Regions from separate parts of the Bradyrhizobium sp. CCGUVB23 genome, predicted to be linked through region 1. Evidence: predicted binding sites of a transcription regulator. Region 1 holds the regulator's gene; each other region holds the start of a gene.
What was found. Region 1 encodes PhoB, which activates phosphate uptake and scavenging genes when phosphate is short. Its sites were predicted from a motif close to TGTCATNNANCTGTCAT; they were not measured.

Region 1 (7,675 bases):
GCGTCGTAGCGGGCATAGGCGCGCAGGCGGTCGGGTGCCTTGAAGTCGACCACCAGGAATGACACCGGGCCGTCAGTCTGCGCCTGAAGAATGAAGCGACCTTCGAATTTCACCGCCGAGCCGAGCAGCGTCGTCAGCACGATGGCCTCGCCAAGCAGCTTGCCGACCGGCGCGGGATAATCGTGCTTGGTGAGGATATCGTCGAGCGTGGGCCCGAGCCGGGTCAAGCGCCCGCGCACGTCGAGCGCATCGACCTCGAAGGGCAGCACGGCATCGTCGACGGGAACGGAAGACGGCGCGCGAACCGGGCTTTCGGGCCCGGCTTTGATGTCAGGGGATTGGGAGACCATGGCGCTCTATCTGGGGTCGGAGGAGGTGAAATGGAAGGGGTGACGAGACGCTCCGTTTCGGATGCAGAATGGATCGTACACAGCACACCATATTCGGTGTCGTCCCCGATCTGCGCTCCGCTTCGCTGCGCTTGTCCGGGACGACGACCAACGTTAGGGCGAAAGCAGCGCCACGCCGCCATCGCCACGGCACTGTCGTCCGCCAGGACGACGATCCAAACCTACTTCACCGCGTCAAAGCACCAGGCCAAAATGCCCTTCTGCGCGTGCAGGCGGTTTTCGGCCTCGTCGAACACGACGGATTGCGGGCCGTCGATCACCTCGTCGGTAACCTCCTCGCCGCGATGGGCGGGCAGGCAGTGCATGAACAGCGCATCGGGCTTGGCGAGCGACATCAGCTTGGCGTTCACTTGGTAGGGCTTGAGCACGTTGTGGCGGCGCTCGCCTTCCTTGTCGCCCATCGAGACCCAGGTATCGGTGACGACGCAATCGGCGCCGCGCACCGCGGCTTCCGGATCGGTACCCAGCATGATCGGAGCGCCCGTCGCCTTCACCCAGTCGCGCATCGCCTTTTTCGGCGCGAGCTCCGGCGGGGTCGCGACATTGAGGTTGAACTTGAAGCGCTCGGCGGCATGCGCCCAGGAGGCGAGAACGTTGTTGTCGTCGCCGGTCCAGGCCACCGTCTTTCCTTCGATCGGCCCCCGATGCTCCTCATAGGTCATGAGGTCGGCCATCACCTGGCAGGGATGCGAACGCCGCGTCAGCCCGTTGATGACGGGCACGGTCGCATTCGCCGCGAGCTCGAGCAGCGCATCGTGATTGAGGATGCGGATCATGATGGCATCGACATAGCGCGACAGCACGCGCGCGGTGTCGGCGATGGTCTCGCCGCGGCCGAGCTGCATCTCGGCGCCGGTGAGCATGATGGGCTCGCCGCCGAGCTGGCGCATGGCGACATCGAACGACACCCGCGTCCGCGTCGACGGACGCTCGAAGATCATCGCCAGCGTCTTGCCTTCGAGCGGCTTGACCGGCTGATGCGCCTTCTGCTTCGCCTTCATGGCGGAGGAAGCGGCGAGCATGCTCTTGAGCTCCGCCAGCGGCAGCTCGTTGATGTCCAGGAAGTGCTTGGGCGTCTTGCTCATCAGCCTGCCGCCCGTGCCTTGAGATTCGATTCAATCGCCGTGCAGGCGCGCTCGAGCCGCGCGACCCCCTCCTCGATCTCCACCTCGGTGACGATCAAAGGCGGCAGGAAGCGCACCACATTGTCGCCGGCGCCGACGGTGAGCAGCTTTTCGTTGCGCAGCGCCGTGGCGAGATCGCCGGAGGGCACGACGGCCTTGAGGCCGATCAAAAGCCCCTCGCCGCGCACCTCGCTGACGACATCGGGATGGCGGTCGATCACGGAGGCCAGCTTCTGCTTGAGCAGCAGCGACATCTTCTGCACGTGATCGAAGAAACCGGGCTTGAGCATGACGTCGAGCACGGCGTTCGCCGCGGACACGGCGAGCGGATTGCCGCCGAAGGTCGAGCCGTGCGAGCCGGGCGTCATGCCTGAGGCGGCTTCGGCGGTCGCAAGGCACGCGCCGATCGGAAAGCCGCCGCCGAGTGCCTTCGCAAGCGACATCACGTCGGGAGTCACGCCGAGACGGCGATGGGCAAAGAGATCGCCGGTGCGGCCCATGCCGGTCTGCACCTCGTCGAAGGCAAGCAGAAGACCATGCTCGTCGCAGAGCTGGCGCAGCGCGCGATAGAAGGCGGGAGGAGCCGAGCGTACGCCGCCCTCGCCCTGGATCGGCTCGATCAGGATGCCTGCAGTCTGTGGGCCGATCGCCTTCTTGACGGCTTCGAGGTCGCCATGCGGCACCTGGTCAAAGCCGTCGAGCTGCGGGCCGAAACCTTCGAGATATTTTGCCGAGCCGGTCGCCGCGAGCGTTGCCAGCGTGCGGCCATGGAAGGCGCCCTCGAAAGTGATCATGCGGTAGCGCTCGGGATGGCCCTTGGAGGCGTGATAGCGGCGCACCACTTTGATTACGCATTCCATCGCCTCGGCGCCGGAATTGCAGAAGAACACGAAGTCCGCAAAGCTCTCGTTGCAGAGCCTGACTGCCAGCTTCTCGCCGTCCGGGCTCTGGAACAGGTTCGACATGTGCCAGAGCTTCGTGGCCTGCTCCTGCAAGGCCTTGACCAAAGCGGGATGTGCATGGCCCAGCGCATTCACGGCGACACCCGAGGTGAAATCGAGATAGCGCTCGCCATTGGTCGCGACCAGCCAGCAGCCTTCGCCGCGCTCGAAGCCGAGCTCGGCCCTGGCGAAAACGGGAAGCAAATGCGTCGCGGCGCTTTTGGTCATGACGGTCACTTGAATGTTGAGGCTGGCTCACGAGACTGCCTTGCGCAGCGCATCGTTGACCTGCCCGGAAAACGAAACGTGCCGCCTTTTAAGGGCGGCACGTGTCACCATTTTATGCTTGGAAAAACCGCTGTCAATGCCGCCAGAAGGCCCTGCAAGGCGTGCGGCCGTAGTCTTGCGGTGGCATTTTTGAGTTCTTTTAGCGACGGAACATGTGGACGCGGAGCCGCAGACTCTTGCGCGGGAGTCACGCCATATTGTAGCGTTTCCCCTGTCAGATACGACATCTCGTGCAGCAGTTCTGATCCTCTTAGTCCTCATGTACCGGCGTAGCGTTCAGGTGCGTTTTCGCGCCCGGCGAGCCTTAAGGGATTCTGGCGGCACGGGTTTTTCGAGGCTTAGACATCGCCACGCGGCCCCAAGGGATTGGCAGGCGCGCGGCGAGGGGAAGGGTGCAATGACGGTTTTGACCTGGTCCGACGATCGCGTCGAGCAATTGAAAAAGCTCTGGGAAGCCGGGCTTTCGGCCAGCCAGATCGCTGCCGAACTCGGGAATGTGACCCGCAACGCCGTAATCGGCAAGGTGCACCGGCTGGGCCTGTCCGGCCGCGCCAAGAGCCCGTCCTCGGCGGCTCCCCGGCCGCGCAAGGCGCGCCCGGCGCAGCACATGATGCGGGTGAGCCGCCCGATCTCGCGCGGCAACACCGCCCTCGCCCAGGCCTTCGAGGTCGAGGTCGAGCCCGATCCGATCACCTATGACAATGTCGTTCCGATGAGCCAGCGCCTGTCGCTGCTCGAGCTCAACGAGGCGACCTGCCACTGGCCGGTCGGCGATCCCTCGAGCCCGGATTTCTTCTTCTGCGGCGGCAAGTCGCTCTCGGGCCTGCCCTATTGCGCACAGCACTCGCGCGTCGCCTACCAGCCGGCCGCCGACCGCCGCCGCGCACCGGCCAAGCCCGGCACGCGCTGAGTTCAGCCACAAACGACAACGTCCCGGTGCAAGGCCGGGACGCTTGATCGAGAAACGTCAGCGCGCCATCCGGCGCGCTTTTTTACGTCTGCTCCGCCTTCGCGAAACGATCATCCAGCGCGTAGCCGGCGCCACGGACGGTGCGGATCGGGTCCTGCTCGCGACCGAGATTGAGCAGCTTGCGCAGGCGGCCGATGTGGACGTCGACGGTGCGCTCGTCGATATAGATGTCGCGGCCCCAGACGCTGTCGAGCAGCTGCTCGCGCGAGAACACCCGGCCGGGATGCTCCAGGAAGAACTCCAGGAGGCGATATTCGGTCGGGCCGAGGTCGATCGGCCGACCGGAGCGCGCCACGCGGCGCTTCTCGCGGTCGAGCTCGATGTCGCCAAAGGCGAGTATGGTCGCGAGCCGCTCGGGGCTTGCACGCCGGAGCAGGCCTTTCACGCGCGCGAGCAATTCGGGCACCGAGAACGGCTTGACGATGTAGTCGTCGGCGCCGGTCGCAAGCCCGCGCACCCGCTCGCTCTCCTCACCGCGCGCGGTGAGCATGATGATCGGCAGCTGCTTGGTCTCGGGCCTGGCGCGAAGCCTGCGGCACAGCTCGATGCCGGACAGTCCCGGCAGCATCCAGTCGAGCACGATCAGGTCGGGAATGTGCTCCTTGAGGCGGGTGTCGGCGTCGTCGCCGCGCATCACCGTCTCGACATCGTAGCCGTCGCCTTCGAGGTTGTAGCGCAACAGCTCGGTCAGCGCTTCCTCGTCCTCAACAACCAGAATGCGTGCGCCCATGGCGTCGTCGCTCCTTAAGTGTTCGGCACGGTCGTGGCGAAGGTCGTCATATCGCCCTTCGGCCGCTTGTCCGCGATGGCCTGACCTTCGATCATGTAGAAGACGGTCTCGGCGATGTTGGTCGCATGGTCGCCAATCCGCTCGATGTTCTTGGCGCAGAACATCAAATGGATGCAGAACGAGATGTTGCGCGGATCCTCCATCATGTAGGTGAGGAGCTCGCGGAACAGCGAGGTGCAGATCGCGTCGACCTCCTCGTCGCCCTTCCACACCATCATCGCCGCCGGCAGGTCATGCGCGGCATAGGCGTCCAGCACCGACTTGACCTGCTGCTGCACGAGGTCGGTCATGTGTTCCAGGCCGCGGAACAGCTTCAGCGGATGGAAATCGGTTTCCAGCGCGGCGACGCGCTTGCCCATGTTCTTGGCGAGGTCGCCGATCCGCTCCAGATCGGTCGCAACGCGCATGGCGCCGACGATCTCGCGCAGGTCGACCGCCATCGGCTGCCGGCGCGCGATCGTGAGCACGGCGCGCTCCTCGATCTTCTTCTGGAGCGCGTCGATCTCGGCGTCGGTCGCCACCACGCGCTGGCCGAGAGCGACGTCACGGCGGATCAGCGCATCGACGGAATCGACGATCATGCGCTCGGCAAGGCCGCCCATCTCCGCAACGAGCCGCGTGAGCTCCTGGAGGTCGGTGTCGAAGGCCTTTGCGGTATGTTCAGAAGCCATTTCCTGTCTCCTCAGCCGAAGCGGCCGGTGATGTAGTCCTGGGTGCGCCGGTCGCTGGGCGACGTGAAGATCTTGCTGGTCTCGTCGAACTCGATCAACTCGCCAAGATACATGAAGGCGGTCTTGTCGGAGACGCGCGCCGCCTGCTGCATGTTGTGGGTGACGATCGCGATCGTGTAGTTCTCTGCGAGCTCCTGGATAAGCTCCTCGACCTTGGCGGTCGAGATCGGATCGAGCGCCGAGCAGGGCTCGTCGAACAGGATCACCTCAGGACGCACCGCAACGGTGCGGGCGATACAGAGACGCTGCTGCTGGCCGCCGGAGAGCGACAGGCCGGAGGCGTTGAGCTTGTCCTTGACCTCGTTCCACAGCGCGCCGCCGCGCAGCGCCTTCTCGACCCGGTCGTCCATCTCGGACTTGGAGATCTTCTCATAGAGGCGGATGCCGAAGGCGATGTTCTCGTAGATCGTCATCGGGAACGGCGTCGGCTTCTGGAACACCATGCCGACGCGAGCGCGCAGCAGATTGAGGTCGAGCTTGGTGTCGAGGATGTTGGTCTGGTCGAGCATGAGCTGACCGGTGGCGCGCTGGCCCGGATAGAGATCGTACATCCGGTTGAAGATGCGCAGCAGGGTCGACTTGCCGCAGCCCGACGGACCGATGAACGCCGTAACGCGGTTGGTGCCGAGCGTCAGGTTGATGTTCTTCAGCGCGTGGTGCTCGCCGTAATAGAAATTGAGGTTGCGCACCGTCACCTTGGCCGGAGCCTCAGGCAGCGTCGGCGACGCCTGACGTCCGGTGGAACTTACGGAAACGGACAGATCGCTCATTTTGCAGTCCTCTCGGCGCCAAGAATGCGCGCGCCAATGTTCAGGGCAAGCACGGTCAGGGTGATCAGCAGCGCCCCGCTCCAGGCCAGCTGCTTCCAGTAGGCGTAGGGGCTCTGCACGAAATTGTTGATGGTGACCGGCAGATTCGCCATCGTCTTGTTCAGGCTGAGGCTGAAGAACTGGTTCGACAAGGCGGTGAACAGCAGCGGCGCGGTCTCACCGGCAACGCGGGCGGTCGCGAGCAGCACACCGGTGATGAGGCCGGAGCGCGCCGCGCGGTAGGCGATCCGCTTGATCACCAGCGAGCGCGGCAGGCCGAGCGCGGAGGCCGCTTCGCGCAGCGCGTTCGGCACCAGCAGCAGCATGTCCTCGGTCGTGCGCAGCACCACCGGGATCACGATGACGGCCAGCGCGAGGGAGCCGGCGATCGCGGAGAAGCCGCGCATCGGCACCACCACCGCGCCATAGATGAACAGGCCGATGATGATCGAGGGCGCGCTGAGCAGGATGTCGTTGATGAAGCGGATCACCGAGGTCAGCTTGTCGTTGCGGCCGTACTCGGCGAGATAGGTGCCGGCGAACAGGCCGAGCGGCGCGCCGATGCCGACGCCGATCACGGTCATGATGATCGAACCGATGATGGCATTGCGCAGGCCGCCTTCGGTCGAGCCCGGAGGCGGAGTGTCCGCGACGAAGAGCTGAAGGTTCAGACCGGTGAGGCCGTTGTAGAGCAGCGTGATCAGGATCAGCGCGAGCCAGGTCACACCGAAGGCGGCGGCTGCGATGCAGAGCCCGCGGATCACGATGTCCTTGCGGCGGCGGCGTGCGTAGATCGGGTTCATGGCGTCACTTCCCCGCCTTCTGTTCCAGCCGCAGCAGCATCAGCCGCGCACCGGCCAGCACGAAGAACGTGAGTACGAACAGCAGGAGGCCGAGCAGGATCAGGCCGGACTGGTGCAGGCCGTCGCTTTCGGCGAACTCGGATGCGATCGCCGCTGAGATCGTGGTGCCCGGCGCGAAGATCGAGGAGGAGATACGGAAGGAGTTGCCGATGATGAAGGTCACCGCCATGGTCTCGCCGAGCGCGCGGCCGAGTGCCAGCATGACCCCGCCGATGATGCCGACACGCGTATAGGGGATCACCACGCTGCGCACGACCTCCCAGGTGGTGCAGCCGACGCCATAGGCGGCTTCCTTCAGGACCGGCGGCACGGTCTTGAACACGTCGACCGAGATCGAGGTGATGAAGGGCAGCACCATGATCGCCAGGATCAGCGAGGCGTTGAACAGGCTGAGATAGGACGGCGGGCCGGCGAAGATCGCGCCCAGCACGGGAACGCCGTCGAACAGCTTGATCATGAAGGGCTGGAATGTGTTGGCCAGGAACGGACCCAGCACAAAGAAACCCCACATGCCGTAGATGATCGAGGGAATGCCGGCGAGCAGCTCGACCGCCATGCCGATCGGGCGGCGCAGCCATTGCGGGCAGAGCTCGGTGAGGAAGATCGCAATCCCGAGCCCAACGGGGATGGCGATCAGCATCGCGATGAAGGAGGTAACGAGCGTGCCGTACATCGGCCCGAGTGCGCCGAGCACGGGCGGATCGGCCGAGGGCGCCCAGCGCTGCGTCCACAGGAACGAAAGGCCGTAT
Region 2 (7,675 bases), 5.0 Mb from region 1:
CGCCTCTCGAAGCTGTTGGCCTTAACGCCTTACGATGGACCCCGAGCGGCCGACGAGGCGGGCGAGCTGCTTGAAGCGGCCGCCGACGCGGTCGGCGACGAGATCGCCGAGGCGGTGCTCGAACACCAGCATCAGCTTGCGGCCCGTGCTGCGGAAATGGGTGGCCGGCAGCACGCCGGGCCGGGCCGCCGAGATCAGATGTGCGACGCGGAACGCGGCGCCCAAGAGCCGGGCGCGCTCGAGATGCGCAGGCGTGAGCAGCTCCTGCATCGTCAGCGGCGGCTGGTTCTCTTCGCTCAAGCCCGCATAACGATAGAACACCGACAGGCCGACGAAGGCGCGGCCTTCATGGCTGACTGCGCCGAAATTGCCGTTGACCACGAGGCTCAGCGTCTGCTCGCCGCGGTGGTCGGGATGGACGCGCCAGCCGATGTCGGAGAGCAGGCACGCGGTGTGGCGCAGCCTGCGGTCCTCCTCGGTCTCCCGTAGCTTCACCACGCGCACGAAGCGATCGGTCCATTCCATCAGCTCGCGGGCATGGCGCGCCGAGCGTGACATCAGCTGGTTCAGCTCTTCCGCGGCGCAGATCAATCCGTCCTTGGCGCGTTCGGCTTCCGACAGCTTCTCGTGCAACAGGCCTTCTCGCACGCCGAAGGTCGAGAACACGATCGTCTTCGGCCGTGCGACGCGGATGATGTGCTCGAGCACCAGCGCGGCATAGGCGAGGAGAGGCCGCCGCGCATCGGCGACCAGTTCGATGTCGGCCAGCATGTTGGACGCAGCCAGGCGCCGCAGGCGTCGCGCGAAATCCAGTGCGTCCGCCGCCGGTATCGAATAGCCGTGCATCACCTGGAGCGGATAGCCGCTCTGGATGATGTGGATGCGGGCGAGTGCGCGCCACGTGCCGCCGACGGCATAGAAGGTGCGTCCGCGCCCGGCCTTGAGCTGCTCCACCGCGTCGAGCTCCTCCTGCACGATGTGGTCGGCGCGCTTCAGCGATTTATGCGCGAGATCCTGCAGGGCGAGCCCGCCGAGGGGCAGCGTCACGCCGCTGCGCACGCTGTTGCGGTGGACCTCGACGAGCTCCAGCGAGCCGCCGCCGAGATCGCCGACGATGCCGTCGGGATGATGGATGCCGGAGACGACGCCGAGCGCCGAGAGTCGCGCCTCGCGCGGGCCCGACAGGATCTCGATCTTTACCGCGCAGATGCGCTCGGCCTTGGCGATGAAGTCGGGGCCGTTCGAGGCGTCGCGGCACGCGGCGGTCGCGATCGCAAAGACGCGGCCGACCTGCATGACGCGACAGAGCGCGCGAAATCGCTTCAGAGAGGTCAGCGCCTTGTCGACCGCGTCGGGCGCGAGCAGACCCGTGCTCTGCACCTCGCGGCCGAGACCGCAGAGCGTCTTCTCGTTGAAGATCGGAATGAGGCTCCGCGCCAGTTCCTCGTAGACGACGAGACGCACCGAATTGGAGCCGATATCAATCACCGCGACGCTTGCGCCACGTTTGCGCGGCCGTGTCACGGCAACAATCTCCGATCAGGACTGATGACGTTCGTTCCGGCGCGTGAGACGCCGCGGCGAGGATTCCTTGAGCGACTTTCCACGGCCAGACAGACTCGGATTTGTCATGAAGTAGTTGTGCACGTTGAAGGGCTCCTCGCCCTTCGCGGCCTTCATACGCGTTGACGATCCGTCGGGCAACAATTGCCAGCTCTGCTCATTGTCCTTCAGGTTGGCGACCATGATCTGCTCGAGAACCTGCTGATGTACCGTCGGATTTTGCAGCGGGCACAACACCTCGACACGGCGGTCGAGATTGCGCGGCATCATGTCGGCTGACGAGATATACACAGCCGCTTTCGCGCTCGGCAGGCCCTGGCCCATGCCGAAACAGTAGATACGGCCGTGTTCGAGGAAGCGCCCGATGATCGATTTGACGCGGATGTTCTCCGACAGGCCGGGGATACCCGGCCGCAGGCAGCAGATGCCGCGCACCACGAGCTCGACCTGGACGCCGGCTTGAGATGCCTCGTAGAGCGCGTCGATGATGTCGGGGTCGACCAGGGCATTCATCTTCATCCAGACCGCGCCGGTCCGGCCGTGCCGCGCATGCGCGGTCTCGCCCTGGATGTGCTCGATGATGCGCTTGCGCAGCGTCAGCGGCGACACCGCCATCTTGTCGAGATCGCTCGGCGCGGCATAGCCGGTGATGAAGTTGAACACGCGCGCAGCGTCGCGGCCGATAGTCGGGTCCGACGTGAAGTAGGAGAGGTCGGTGTAGATGCGCGCGGTCACCGGATGGTAGTTGCCTGTGCCGGTGTGAACATAGGTGGTGAGGCTGCCGCCCTCGCGGCGCACGACCATCGAGAGTTTTGCGTGCGTCTTGAGTTCGAGGAAGCCGTAGACGACCTGCACGCCGGCGCGCTCGAGGTCGCGCGCCCAGCGGATATTGGCCTCCTCGTCGAAGCGCGCCTTGAGCTCGATCAGCGCGGTGACGGACTTGCCCGCCTCGGCGGCCTCGGCCAGCGCACGCACGATCGGCGAGTTGTTGGAGGTGCGGTACAGCGTCTGCTTGATCGCGACGACGTCGGGGTCGCGCGTGGCCTGCTGGAGGAACTGCACGACGACGTCGAAGGATTCGTAGGGATGATGGACGATGAGGTCCTTCTGCCGGATCGCGGCGAAGATATCGCCGCCATGCTCGCGCACGCGCTCGGGATGACGCGGCACGTAAGGGGTGAATTCGAGGTCGGGGCGATCGAGGCGGGTGAGTTGCGACAGCTCGTTCATGGCGAGCACGCCGTCGACCAGGAACACTTCGTCTTCGGCCGCAGAGAGCGCGTGCTGCACGAAGCTGCGCAGTTGTTCAGGCGTCTTGGCGTCGACCTCGAGCCGGATCACCGATCCGCGGCGGCGTCGCTTCAGCGCGGTCTCGAACACGCGCACGAGGTCTTCGGCCTCTTCCTCGATCTCCATTTCGGAGTCGCGGATGATGCGGAAGGCGCCCTGGCCGTGGACGTTGTAGCCGGGGAACAGGCGGTTGATGAACAGGGCCGTCATCTGTTCCAGCGAGATCAATCGCACCACGCCATCCGCGGGCAAGCGGACGAAGCGGTCGATCTTGCCGGGCATGCGGATCAGCGCGTTCATCTGCTTGCCGTCAGCGGCGCGCGTGAGCTGAAGCGCGATGGTGAAGCCCAGGCTCGGAATGAACGGGAAGGGGTGGGCGGGATCGATTGCGAGCGGAGTGAGCAAGGGAAAGACGTTGTGGAGGAAGTGGTCCTCGAGCCAGTTCTTCTCCGCCTTGGTGACGTCCTTGCCGTCGACCAGCACGATGCCGACGTCGGCGAGCGTACCGCGCAGATCGCGCCAGATCGCCTGCTGATCGCTTGCGAGTTGCGAGACGGTGCGGTTGATCAGCGCGAGCTGCTCGGACGGGGTCAGGCCGTCGGGGCTGCGCTCGGGAATGCCCTCGCGGACCTGCGCCTTGATGCCGGCGACACGGACCATGAAGAACTCATCAAGGTTATTTGCCGAAATCGACAGGAATCGCACCCGCTCCAGCACCGGATGGTGGGGATTGACCGATTCCTCCAGGACCCGGCGGTTGAAATGCAGCCAGGAAAGCTCGCGATTGATGAATCGCTCCGGGCTCGTGGCGATCGCAGGCAGGCCTGTCGATTCCGGTTCTTTTTCTTTGATTTCAACAGCTTGCGCGGAGTCCATGAGAAGTCGATCCATCTTCTTTCGCCTTATCTTGCGACTTATGCGCAAAACCGGCGCAGAGCATGTGTTAGTGCGATGACGTTTCGATGACATTGATGTTCCGCCGCCCGGCGCCGTCAAGCGGCTGCGGCGGACCAAGCCTGGAAGGATCAGGCGTCGCGCAGCAATTCGACGGCAAGCGCCCGGGTCACGGGCCGGCCGAGCCGCAGGGCTTCGCTGTCGAGCAGCTCCACGGCCCGCCGCGCCGCGGCGGAGGAGCGCTCCAGGCGGGTCGCCAGATAGCCGACCACGCTCTCATCGACGTTCAATTGGCGGTCGGCGCAGAACTTGACGATCAGGCCGCGGAAGAGCTGGTCGTCGGGGGGTAGGAGCGACACCACCGGCACGGCGCGCAGGCGCGAGCGGAGGTCGCGCAGCTCGATCTCCAGCGCCGCCGGTACCTCGCGGCCGGTGAGCAGGACGTAGGCCCCGTCCTCGCGCGCGAGGTTCAACAGATGGAAGAGCGCGCGCTCGTCGAGGTCCTTCGATTTCAGGTCCTCAACGACCAGTGCGCCCGTGGCGAGCGCTCCGGGCACGGCGGCCGCGGTCAATGCATTGGCGGTGGTGGAACGGGCGCCGGCCTCTTCAGCCCAGATGGCGGCGAGGTGGCTCTTGCCCGAGCCTTCGGGCCCGGCCAGCCACATGACCCGGTTTGGCCATTCGGGCCAGCCGTTGATCAGGGCGAGACCGGCGGCGTTGGCGGGGCCTTCGAGAAAATTGTCCCGGCTCAGGCTTTCCGCATGCGGAAGCGAAAACGCCAGTTGTCGGGGATGAACGCGGCCTGCCACGCTTGCTTTGCTCCATGCCGGGCGAGCCGGCTTCGTTTGAAGAGATTCGACGTATCGAGCGGGAGTTGGCCTTTTGCGGGACCGCATCCCCCTCATTTGGCCTCGATCGTGCTCATGTGCCGCAGCCACTCGACGAGATAGAGCGACACGGAGGAGAGTGTGAAGACCGTGACGAGGCCCATCAGGATTATATCATAGGGGCCGGGCTTGAAGCCGAAGGCGAGGGAGGCCAGCACCAGCGCCGCATAGGCCACCTGGGCTGCAGTGTTGAGCTTCGACACCTTCGACGGCTTCATCTCGACCGGCTTGTCGAACAGCCAGGAGACGATCACGGCGGCGACGATCATGATGTCGCGCGAGACCACCAGAATCACGATCCAGCGCGGGATGTCGCCCCAGATGCCGAGCGCCAGATAGATCGAGACCAGCAGCGCCTTGTCGGCGAGCGGATCGAGCAGGGCTCCGAGCTCGCTCCTCATGTTGAAGCGCTTTGCCAGGAAGCCGTCGACAGCGTCGCTGATGCCGGCGATCAGAAAGACGGCGAACGCCACCTCCATCTGGCTCGACACAATCGCCCAGACGATGATCGGGACCAGCATGATGCGGCCCAGGGTAATGATGTTTGGAATACTCACGCGGCGCTTCCCGGCACCCGGTGTGACCCCGAATCCGGCCCTTTGGAGGCTGAACCGGTTGATATGTCTACATAGTATAGCCTCAGGCCCCTTGCGAGCCATTGCGCGGCCCTCGAATTCGACGTAACCAGCCGCAAATCCACTGGAAATCCGGCATGACCGACCGCAAAAACGGCCTTACCTACGCCGATTCAGGCGTCGACATCGATGCGGGCAATCGCCTGGTCGACCTGATCAAGCCGATGGTGCGCGCCACCGCGCGTGCCGGCGCCGATGCCGAGATCGGCGGTTTCGGCGGCCTGTTCGACCTCAAGGCAGCCGGGTTCAAGGACCCGGTCCTGGTCGCCGCCACCGACGGTGTCGGCACCAAGGTCAAGATCGCCATCGAGACCGGCCTGCATGGCGGGATCGGCATCGACCTCGTTGCCATGAGCGTCAACGACCTCGTGGTGCAGGGCGCCGAGCCGCTGTTCTTTCTCGATTATTTCGCCTGCGGGAAGCTCGATCCCGAGGCTGCCGCGTCGATCGTCGCGGGCGTCGCCGAAGGCTGCCGCGAGTCCGGCTGCGCATTGATCGGCGGCGAAACCGCCGAGATGCCGGGCCTCTACAAGGACGGCGACTATGATCTCGCCGGGTTCGCGGTCGGCGCCGCCGAGCGCGGGACGCTGCTGCCACGAAAGGATATCGCCGCGGGCGATGCCGTGATCGGCCTGGCGTCCTCCGGGGTGCATTCCAACGGTTTCTCGCTGGTGCGCAAGATCGTCGAGCAGTCCGGCTTCAGCTTCGAGGCCCAGGCGCCGTTTGCGCCCGTCATGACGCTCGGGGGCGCGCTGCTCGCGCCGACCCGGCTCTACGTCAAATCCTGCCTGCGCGCGATCCGCGAGACCGGCGCGGTGAAGGGCCTTGCCCACATCACCGGCGGCGGCTTTACCGACAACATTCCGCGCGTGCTGCCAAAGCATCTCGGCGTCGGCATCGATCTCGCGAACCTGCCGGTGCTGCCGGTGTTCAAATGGCTGGCGGCGCAAGGCGGTATCGCCCAGCTCGAAATGCTGCGCACCTTCAACTGCGGCATCGGCATGATCGCGATCGTCGAGCCGGATGCCGCCGACAAGGTGATGCAAGTCTTCACCGACGCCGGCGAGACGGTGGCGCAGCTCGGCACTGTGATCCCGGCCGAGGGCGAGCATCGCGTCGTCTATAACGGCCACCTCGACCTGTCGCTGTAAAACTCATGAAGCGCCGCGTTGCCATCCTGATCTCCGGCCGAGGCTCCAACATGGCGGCGCTGATCAAGGCCGCCGCCGCGCCGGATTTTCCAGCGGAGATTTCGCTCGTCATCTCGAACAAGGCCGACGCGCTGGGCCTGGAGAAGGCGAGGGCGAGCGGCGTGAAGACGCTATTGGTCGAGAGCAAGCCATTCGGCAAGGACCGCGCCGGCTTCGAGGCGGCGCTGCAGGCTACGCTCGACCAGCATGGCATCGAGCTGATTTGTCTGGGCGGCTTCATGCGGCTGTTCACGGCCGAGTTCACGCAAAGCTGGTACGGGCGGATGCTCAACATCCATCCCTCGCTGCTGCCGTCGTTCCCCGGCCTCGACCCGCACGGCCAGGCCTTGCGCGCCGGCGTCAAACTGTCCGGCGCGACGGTGCACTTCGTGATCCCCGCGACCGATGCCGGCCCGATCGTGATGCAGGGCGCGGTTCCAGTCAGTGACAACGACACGCCGGATACGCTGTCCGAGCGCATCCTCGAAGTCGAGCACCGCATCTATCCCGAAGCACTGCGCCTGCTTGCAACCGGCAAGGTCCGGATCGACGGTGACGTCTGCAAGACCGTGGGGAGCGGGGGCTCGGAGAATTTCCTGATCTCGCCGGTGGTGGGCTGAAGCGCCATCCAGGCTTGAGCCACAAATGAAATCCCCCGGGCGGAGCCGGGGGGATTCATGCTTGTCTATGTCGATCGTTGGCAGAAAGTCAGTGAACTCTGAGGTTCTCCGCGGAAGTCTTGCCGCGGTTCTCCACGAGATCGTATTCAACCACCTGATTTTCATTAAGGGTCGTCAGCCCAGCGCGCTCGACCGCGGAGATGTGGACGAACACGTCCTTGTCGCCGCCGTTCGGCTTGATGAAGCCATAGCCCTTTGTCGGGTTGAACCATTTGACGGTGCCTTTTTGCATCGCCAGTCTCCTCCTTTAGACATAAAAAAGACGCGGCCACGTCTTTGCGCGTGCCACGCCACAAACGGGCTTCCGGAAGTCTGTTCGAGTCTTGAGTCTCAATGTCGCGAAACGCACAGTCGAGCGGCCAAATCCGATTGTGCCGGATATTGCAACATGAAAATCGCGCGCTAGCAAGCAGCGTGCAAAATTCAAGTCCCGATCCAAATCGCGGTGGCACAGTTTGCGACCTGTGGCAGCGGTACCACAGCGCGGGTATTCCACCCGTTCAACGCCGCCCAAGCGATTGACCCTTCACGCCGGT
Region 3 (7,675 bases), 6.8 Mb from region 1:
GCAAGACAATCGGCATCGTCGGGCTCGGCAATGTCGGCCGCCGCATCGCCGCGCTCTGCAACACCCTGCTGGGCATGAAGGTCCTGGCTTACGATCCCTATCTTTCTGCAGGCGAGATGGCCGCGCGGGGCGGGGAGAAGGTCGAGCTCGACGAACTTCTGCGCCGGTCCGACTTCGTCTCGATCTCCTGTCCGCTGACCAAGGAGAGCCGCGGCATGATCGGCGTCCGCGAATTTTCGCTGATGCAGCCGCACGCCTATTTCGTCACCACTGCGCGCGGATTCATCCATGACGAGGGTGCGCTGCTCCGGGCCCTGCGCGACCAGCGCATCGCCGGCGCCGGCCTCGACGTCTGGTCCAAGGAGCCGCCGCCGCCGGAGCATCCGCTCCTTCAGCTCGACAATGTGCTGGCGAGCCCGCATACCGCGGGCGTGACCCGGGAGGCCCGCCAGAACATGGGACGCATCGCCGCCGAGCAGGTTCTCGATGCGCTCGACGGCAAGCGGCCGCCCCGCATCATCAACCCCGAGGTCTGGCTGCGCTACGCCGAGCGCTTCAAGCAGGCTTTTGGCGTGACGCCGGGGTAGGGCGCGCGAAGTCTGATTGCGCTCCGATCGTTGGTTACGAGGATGAGAACAGAAAGCGGCGGATTTTACCGATGGCGTGAATGAACGCGTATGACTTGTCCTGTAGATCAGGGTTCATGAGCATACCTTCGATTGCGACATCCGGACTTTCTGCGGCGAGTTTGCGCGTAAGCGTGGCCGCGAGCAACATCGCCAATGTTAACACGACCGGCCCGTTACCCGCGTCGGGCGGATCGAGCACGTCGGCCGGTGCGGGCAGCTCGGGCATTGCTCCGACTTTTCCCGCGGCTTATGTGCCATTGCGAGTCGATCAGGTCGCCCAATCGAGCGGCTCGATGCCGGGCGGTACGGTTGCGACCGTGTCGACGGTGTCGCCGAGCTTCACCGCCCAATCCGACCCAGGCGCTCCCTTCGCAAACCATGATGGTCTGGTCGCAGCGCCGAATGTCGATCTCGCCGGGGAATTCGTCGAGTTGACGACCGCAAAATACAGCTTCATTGCCAATGCGAAGGTCATTCAGGCCTACTCGGAAACGACAGAGTCGCTCCTCGACATCGACACGTGACGGGTGATGTCGGCCTGTCTTGCCAGCCTTCGCTCGTCCGCCTCCACCGGCGCGACGCCGGGGTAGGGCCTCTACCCCAGCTTTGCGCCGAGCTGCTGGAACGCGGCCTCGCAAGTCATGAGGTCGAGATGGCCGCCGCCCGCGTTCCGAAGAAGGTGATGTCGGACGGTGAGGTGCGTCCTTGCACGCGACCGCTGGCGAGATCGCAGAGATCTCCGAGGACGTCTTTCTCGCTGATCGCGCCGCTCGCGATCGGTTGCAGGATGTCACCAACGCCGTGAAAGGCGGATTCCCGCCGGTCCACGAACGCACGCGATATCTTTGCTGCCTCGTCATCAACCTTGCGGGTTTGTGGCGTGTAGCCGCCGACGAGGTCCAGATGCGTGCCCGGCCGCATTACGCCGAGCGCTTCCGGAAGACGTTTGGGGTCACGCGACGATAAGGCGCGGCGGCTGACGGATCGGGATTGGGTCCGGGAAGCGGCCTCAGTTTGATCCTTCTCAAAATCTCCTTACCCCTTTCGGGGTAATTAGGATTAGAGTGCTGCCGGGGCAGCAGGAGGTCCCATGTCACGCTATGTCGTCAGGTTCATGAAGGACGTGCTCGGTGAGTACGGCCGGCAGAGTGAGGTCTGCCAGGGAACCCTGGAAATCGACGCTTCCTGTGAACGCGAAGCGACCGAGCAGGCCAAGCTGAAATTCTGCAAGGACCAGGCGTTACATCACTGGTCCCTGCATGCGGATCGTATTCATGTGAAGGCGGCCGATTTTCCGTCCTGAGGCGGAGGTCCGGCGCGTTCAGCGGCTGAGGATGGACGCAGGCGGCGCCGCAGTCGCGCCGGCGCCGAGCGATCGCTGCACCATGACGGTATCGGACCAGCGGCCATGGCGGTAGGCGACCCCGCACAACAACCCGACCCGGGCAAAGCCGAATTTTTCGTGCAGCGCCAGTGAAGGCGCATTGTCGGCGTCGATATAGCCGATCATCTGGCGGAAGCCGGCCGCGGCGCAAGCGTCGACCAACTCCTGAAGCAGCAGGCGTCCGACACCGCGGCCGAGATGGTCGTGATGGACGTAGATCGAGTGCTTGGCGGTGTAGCGATAGGCCGGGCGCTTGCGAAACAGCACGGCATAGGCATAGCCGATCACCTCGCCGCGCCAGGTCGCGACCAGGTGGGGGAGGCGCGTCTGCCGCAGATTCTTGCGCCGGTCGCGCAGATCGTCGGGCTCGGGCGCGCCGGTGCCCTCGACGTCCTTCGCCACGCCGTGGCGGACGTGATGGCGGTAGATCGCCAGCATCGCCTCGACGTCGCTGTCGCGCGAGGGCCGGACCAGGACCGGCTCATCGTTCGTGCGCATTGCACTGGTTTCGTTCATGCTACTCGGCCACCACGTAGGTATAGAGCCCGATACGGCCGGCGGCGTCGACCTCCTTGTAGACACCCTGGATTTCGACGTCGAAGCCTGGAAACGTGTTGAAGCAGGTTTCGAACATCTTGAGATAATCGATCATGGGTTTCGCGCGTTCCGTGAGCCGCTCGCCGGGCACGATGGTGGCGATACCGGGAGGATAGACCACGAAAGGCGTCGTCGCGATGCGGCCGGCGATGGCCTCGATCGGCAGATAGTCGACATCGTTGCGGATCAGGCAGCGCGCGGCGTCGCGCGGCGACAGCGCGATCTCCGGGAGGTGCTCAGGCAGGAACTGACGCGCCTGGAGCGCACTGACGTCGGCCTTGCGGAAGAAGCGGTGCATCTCCGCACAGAGGTCGCGCAGCCGCACGCCGGCATAGCGCGCCTGCCGTCGTTGATAGAATTCGGGGATGGCGTCCGCGAGCAGCGTATTGTCGTCGTGCAGCTTCTTGAACGCGACGAGCCCCGAGATCAGCGTGCCAGCCTTGCTAGCCTCGACGCCCGGCGTCAGCAGGAAGAGCAGGGAGTTGAGGTCGTTCTTCTCGGCAACGATGCGATTCTCGCGCAAGTATTGCGCGACGACGGGGGCGGGGATGCCGTGTTCGGCATAGGTGCCGGTGGCGCGATCGAACCCTGGCGTCAGCAGCGTCAGCTTGTTCGGGTCGATCATGGCAAAGCCCTCGGTCATGCCGGGGAAGCCATGCCAGGTGCTGTCGGGACCGAGCTGCCAAAGCGCGGGATTGGTGGCAAGCTCGTCGGTCGAGAGCGTCTCCCAGGCGACGTTATGCGCGGCGCCCGGCCGGCTCACATCCGGAATGGCAACGCGATCGGGGACGAACGGCTCGAAGAACCAGCGCCGCTCGACGTTCTGCTCTTTCTCCTCGAACTCGCGGCGCATGGCGCGGATCTTCTTGCGCAGTTCGATGCCGAGGCGGATCGTGTCGTCCCACAGCACCTCGCCCGAGCGGCCCTTCATCATCTGCGCGCCGACGTCGAGGGAGGCGAACAGCGGATAGAACGGCGAAGTCGAGGCGTGCTGCATAAAGCTTTCGTTGAAGCGGCGGTGCTCGACGCGCCGCTTCTGGCCGCGGATATGGCGGTCCCTGATGTGGATCTGGGACGCCTGCGAGAAGCTCGCGAGCTGCTTGTGGGTCGACTGCGTCGCGATGATGCCGGGTGCGTCTGGCGTGAGGCCCGACAGACCCATAGCAAAACGCCCGGCATAGAGCGGATGAAACTTCATGAAGCCGGCCCAGGCCTCGTCGAACAGGATGTAGTCGCAGAGGTGGCCGATGCGCTTCAAGATCATCTCGGCGCTGTGGATCGTGCCGTCATAGGTGCATTGTTCGACGACGGCGACGCGGAACGGCCGTTCCCTGCGCCAGGCGTCGCGATCGCTGACCAGCGGATGATTGCGGATCGCCTCGCGCAAGGCCTTCTCGTCGAGTTCCTCCCAGCGCATCGGGCCGATCAGGCCCCAGGCATTGCGGATGGTCGGCACGTAGACAGGGATGCCGCCATTGATCATCAGCGCGCCGTGATGGGCAGCCTTGTGGTTGTTCCGATCGAACAGCACGAGGTCACCGTCGGTGACGAGTGCGCCGAGTGCAACCTTGTTGGAGGTCGAGGTGCCGTTGAGCACGAAATAGGTCTTTTCCGCACCGAAGATTTGGGCGGCTTCCTTCTGCGCTTTCAGCGCCGGTCCTTCGTGGGTGAGGAGATCGCCGAGATCGAGCACGGAATTGTCGAGGTCGTCGCGAAATACGGACTCGCCGAGATGCTCGACGAAGACACGGCCGATCGGGCTGCGGCTATAGAACATGCCGCCATTGTGGCCGGGGCAGGTCCAGAGCTGGTTGCCTTCCTCGGCATAGTCGACCAGCGCGCCGAAGAACGGCGTCTTCAGCGTCTCCGCATATTGCTTGAGCCGGCTGATCAGGTTCTTGGCGATGAAGGGCGGGGTCTCCTCGGACAGGAAGACGTAGCCGTCGATAAAGTCGAGCACCTCGACCGGCAGGTCCTCGAAGCGCTTGCGGCGGATCAGGAGGATGATCGGGAAGTCGAGACCGCGGCGACGCATCAGGTTGATCAGGGCGGCGGTCTTGCCCTCCAGCCCCTTCTTGCCCCAGTCGACCACCATGCAGCCGATGGCGGCGTCTGTCTGCACGGCGATCTCGGCATCCTCGAGCTTGCGGGCCCTCACGACCTCGAAGCCGGAGCGCTGGATCTCCTCGATGATCTGGTTGAAGCGGATGCCCTCGAGGTCGTCGGCATCGAACACCGGGGCGGCGAACAGGAAGTTGAAGCGCTTGAAATAGTCCATGGTGGGTCCCGAATAGCGAAGCCAACAGCTCTCGGCATATTCGATGACAGTTCGATGACAGCGTCGTCCCTGATGGGAGGCCGCTGCCGACGTCTCTGTTTGTAGGGGCAGGCGACGCGTGGCTTTCCAGCGGACATGAGGTTGGCGGCACGGGGCGTCCTTTGGAGCGTCTTCGCAGCCGACGCGGTGATGTGCCCGAGGGGCCAGGAGCGATCACAATGATTGCGTCCGGCCCAACTGGACGATCAGCAATGGTTGCTTTCGCGCCTCTTCTCAGAGCGGAGCAGCGAGCAGCCAACCGCTTCTTGTAGTGGTCAAACTGAGACTCCGCGACGATGCAGAAGACCGTCGCGATGCCACCCGGTGCGTTCTTGATTGCCAGTGAACGATGAAAGGACGCAGGTGGCGATCGCCGTTGGAGAGACGACGTTATTTGCCAGCCTGACATCGAATGGCGCGTCAGGCAATACTATCATAAAGTGAGGCGGCGCCAAATGGAGGTCGAGAAGCCGCCGGGTGCTGGATGGCTGGCGCCTCACCAACGGTCTGCCTCGGCAACAGCTAGCATTCGGAAGTCACTGCATTGGGAGATGAGCAGCGCCGCATCTGAGATTTGTGTCCAGCATGGGGGTTGAGAATGAAAACGATTCTAGTACCGATCTACAACATGGCGATGATGACATCCGCGCTCGAGGTCGCGGTACGACTGGCGCAACGGACTGGCGCCTATGTCGAAGGTTTTCCGCTCCGGTTCAGCATACCTCAATATGTCGTCGCAGAGTTGGCTACCGGCCTCTCCTTGGATTCGTACCATGAGAGGAGTGAGGAGGAGATCGCCGAACTGCGTCGTTCATTCGAGGCGTTCATGTTGAAGCACGAGGTTCCGAAGGCGACCGCAAGCTCGAACCGGCCATGCTTCGACTGGTTCGATAATGCACCTGAAGGTGAGGATTTTGTCGGAAGTTATGGACGTGCTTTCGACATCATCGTAATGCCGCGGTCCGACGTGGATGCCGCCGGCCCTCACCGCCGCGTCATTGAGTCTGCGCTGTTCGAGAGTGGCAGGCCTGTCCTGCTGGCACCACCAGACGTGCCGAGAAGCATTGCGACAAACATCGTGATCCACTGGAACGGGAGTACCGAACAGGCTCGTGCAAACGCATTTGCGATGCCGCTGCTTCGTTTGGCCGAAAGGGTTACGTTGCTGAGGGTGATTGGCGGACAGGACGTGGCAGGCCCATCCGCGGACCAGATAGTTCGCCAATTGCAGTACAATGACATTCCCGCCAAACTGGTGAGCGTTGAACTGGGAGATCGCAACACCGGCGAGGCGGTCCTCGATGCGGCCAGAGCTCAGGGCTGCGATCTCCTGATAAAGGGAGCCTTCACCCGCAACAGGTTGCGGCAAATGATATTCGGCGGTGCCACCAGCCATGTCATGGAGCACGCGGATTTGCCTGTCCTGCTGGCGCATTAGCATCGTATCGCACAGGCCGTAGGTATGCCATGACCGGTATTGCAGAGTGGCTAGCATCGATTGGTTTGGGAGAGTACGCCCAGCGTTTCGCCGAGCACGCGATCGACCTCTCGGTCGTCAGCGATCTCACAGAGCAGGACCTCAAGGACCTCGGCGTCCTGCTTGGTCACCGGCGAAAGATTCTGCGCGCGATTGCAGAACTTAAGGGTGAAGTCCTTGTATCGGCCCAAAGGAGCGCCAAACCAGCGCCGCGGGACAGCGCCGAGCGGCGCCAACTCACGGTCATGTTTTGCGATCTGGTGGATTCGTCGGCGCTTGCTGCCCGACTGGATCCAGAGGACTTACGCTCGGTAATCGGCGCCTATCACGACTGCATCGCGGAGATCGTCGCGCGGAATGAGGGCATCATCGCGCGGTACATGGGGGATGGCGTGCTTGCCTATTTCGGCTACCCCCAGGCGCACGAGGACGATGCCGAGCAGGCGACACGCGCGGGGTTGGCGCTGGTCGATGCCGTAGCCAACCTCCGGATAGATTTCGGCGCCAAGCTACAGGTCCGCGTTGGGATCGCCACCGGCATGGTAGTCGTGGGCGATCTGACCGGCGAAGGCTCCGCCAAGGAGCAGGCGGTCATTGGTGAAACACCGAACCTGGCTGCTCGCCTGCAGCAGTTCGCCGAGCCCGGTATGGTGCTGATTTCCGAGAGTACGCACCAGCTCACCGCCGGATACTTCGAATACGGCGATCTCGGCTCTATCGCGCTCAAGGGTTGGGCGGAGCCGATACCGGCCTGGCAGGTGCTCGGGATAAGCGGTGTGGAAAGCCGTTTCGAGGCGCAACGCAAGACTCGATTGACACCGCTCATTGGGCGTAACGAGGAGATCGAGATGCTGTTGCGGCGCTGGCAGCATGCCGCGTCAGGCGAAGGCTGTGTGGTGGTTCTAACTGGAGAGCCAGGTATTGGTAAGTCGCACATCGCGCTGGCGCTTCAAGAGCGACTCCGGGCGGAACCACACATCACGGTGCGCCATTTCTGCTCGGCGCACCACACCAACAGTGCGCTGTATCCACTAATCGCCAACCTCGAGCGTGCCACCCGATTCGAGCGAGGCGAGACTCCGACGGAAAAGTTCGCCAAGCTTGAAGCTCTGCTCTTGCGGTCTGGCGCTGACGTAGACCGCGTGGTGCCGGCTCTGGCCAACCTTCTGTCGCTGCCGATCAGTGACCGCTATCGCCTGCCCGAACTGAGTCCGCAGAAACGCAAGGAAATGACGCTGGCGGCGTTCTTGGCTCAGCTCGAGGCATTGGCG

Region 2: a site for PhoB is predicted at 3,805-3,821, ahead of NLN62_RS38605 (RNA degradosome polyphosphate kinase). Genes of this name have one in related genera too.
Region 3: a site for PhoB is predicted at 4,932-4,948, ahead of NLN62_RS47445 (Orn/Lys/Arg decarboxylase N-terminal domain-containing protein). Genes of this name have one in related genera too.

Annotation. Positions count from the first base shown of each region.
Region 1 is NZ_JANADQ010000001.1:3,307,300-3,314,974, forward strand. Features, by position in the region: gene NLN62_RS15110 (Hsp33 family molecular chaperone) at 1-350, opposite strand, end outside; gene argF (ornithine carbamoyltransferase) at 572-1,495, opposite strand; gene NLN62_RS15120 (aspartate aminotransferase family protein) at 1,495-2,703, opposite strand; gene NLN62_RS15125 (GcrA family cell cycle regulator) at 3,161-3,673, shown strand; gene phoB (phosphate regulon transcriptional regulator PhoB) at 3,756-4,463, opposite strand; gene phoU (phosphate signaling complex protein PhoU) at 4,478-5,194, opposite strand; gene pstB (phosphate ABC transporter ATP-binding protein PstB) at 5,206-6,024, opposite strand; gene pstA (phosphate ABC transporter permease PstA) at 6,021-6,866, opposite strand; gene pstC (phosphate ABC transporter permease subunit PstC) at 6,871-7,675, opposite strand, start outside.
Region 2 is NZ_JANADQ010000001.1:8,288,590-8,296,264, forward strand. Features, by position in the region: gene ppx (exopolyphosphatase) at 22-1,524, opposite strand; gene NLN62_RS38605 (RNA degradosome polyphosphate kinase) at 1,540-3,729, opposite strand; gene NLN62_RS38610 (DnaA ATPase domain-containing protein) at 3,879-4,556, opposite strand; gene NLN62_RS38615 (CDP-alcohol phosphatidyltransferase family protein) at 4,649-5,191, opposite strand; gene purM (phosphoribosylformylglycinamidine cyclo-ligase) at 5,347-6,420, shown strand; gene purN (phosphoribosylglycinamide formyltransferase) at 6,426-7,079, shown strand; gene NLN62_RS38630 (cold-shock protein) at 7,168-7,371, opposite strand.
Region 3 is NZ_JANADQ010000001.1:10,078,893-10,086,567, reverse strand. Features, by position in the region: gene NLN62_RS47475 (hydroxyacid dehydrogenase) at 1-587, shown strand, start outside; gene NLN62_RS47470 (hypothetical protein) at 622-855, opposite strand; gene NLN62_RS47465 (flagellar basal body rod protein FlgC) at 749-1,153, shown strand; gene NLN62_RS47460 (hypothetical protein) at 1,269-1,550, opposite strand; gene NLN62_RS47455 (hypothetical protein) at 1,720-1,932, shown strand; gene NLN62_RS47450 (GNAT family N-acetyltransferase) at 1,951-2,529, opposite strand; gene NLN62_RS47445 (Orn/Lys/Arg decarboxylase N-terminal domain-containing protein) at 2,531-4,888, opposite strand; gene NLN62_RS47440 (universal stress protein) at 5,526-6,365, shown strand; gene NLN62_RS47435 (AAA family ATPase) at 6,395-7,675, shown strand, end outside.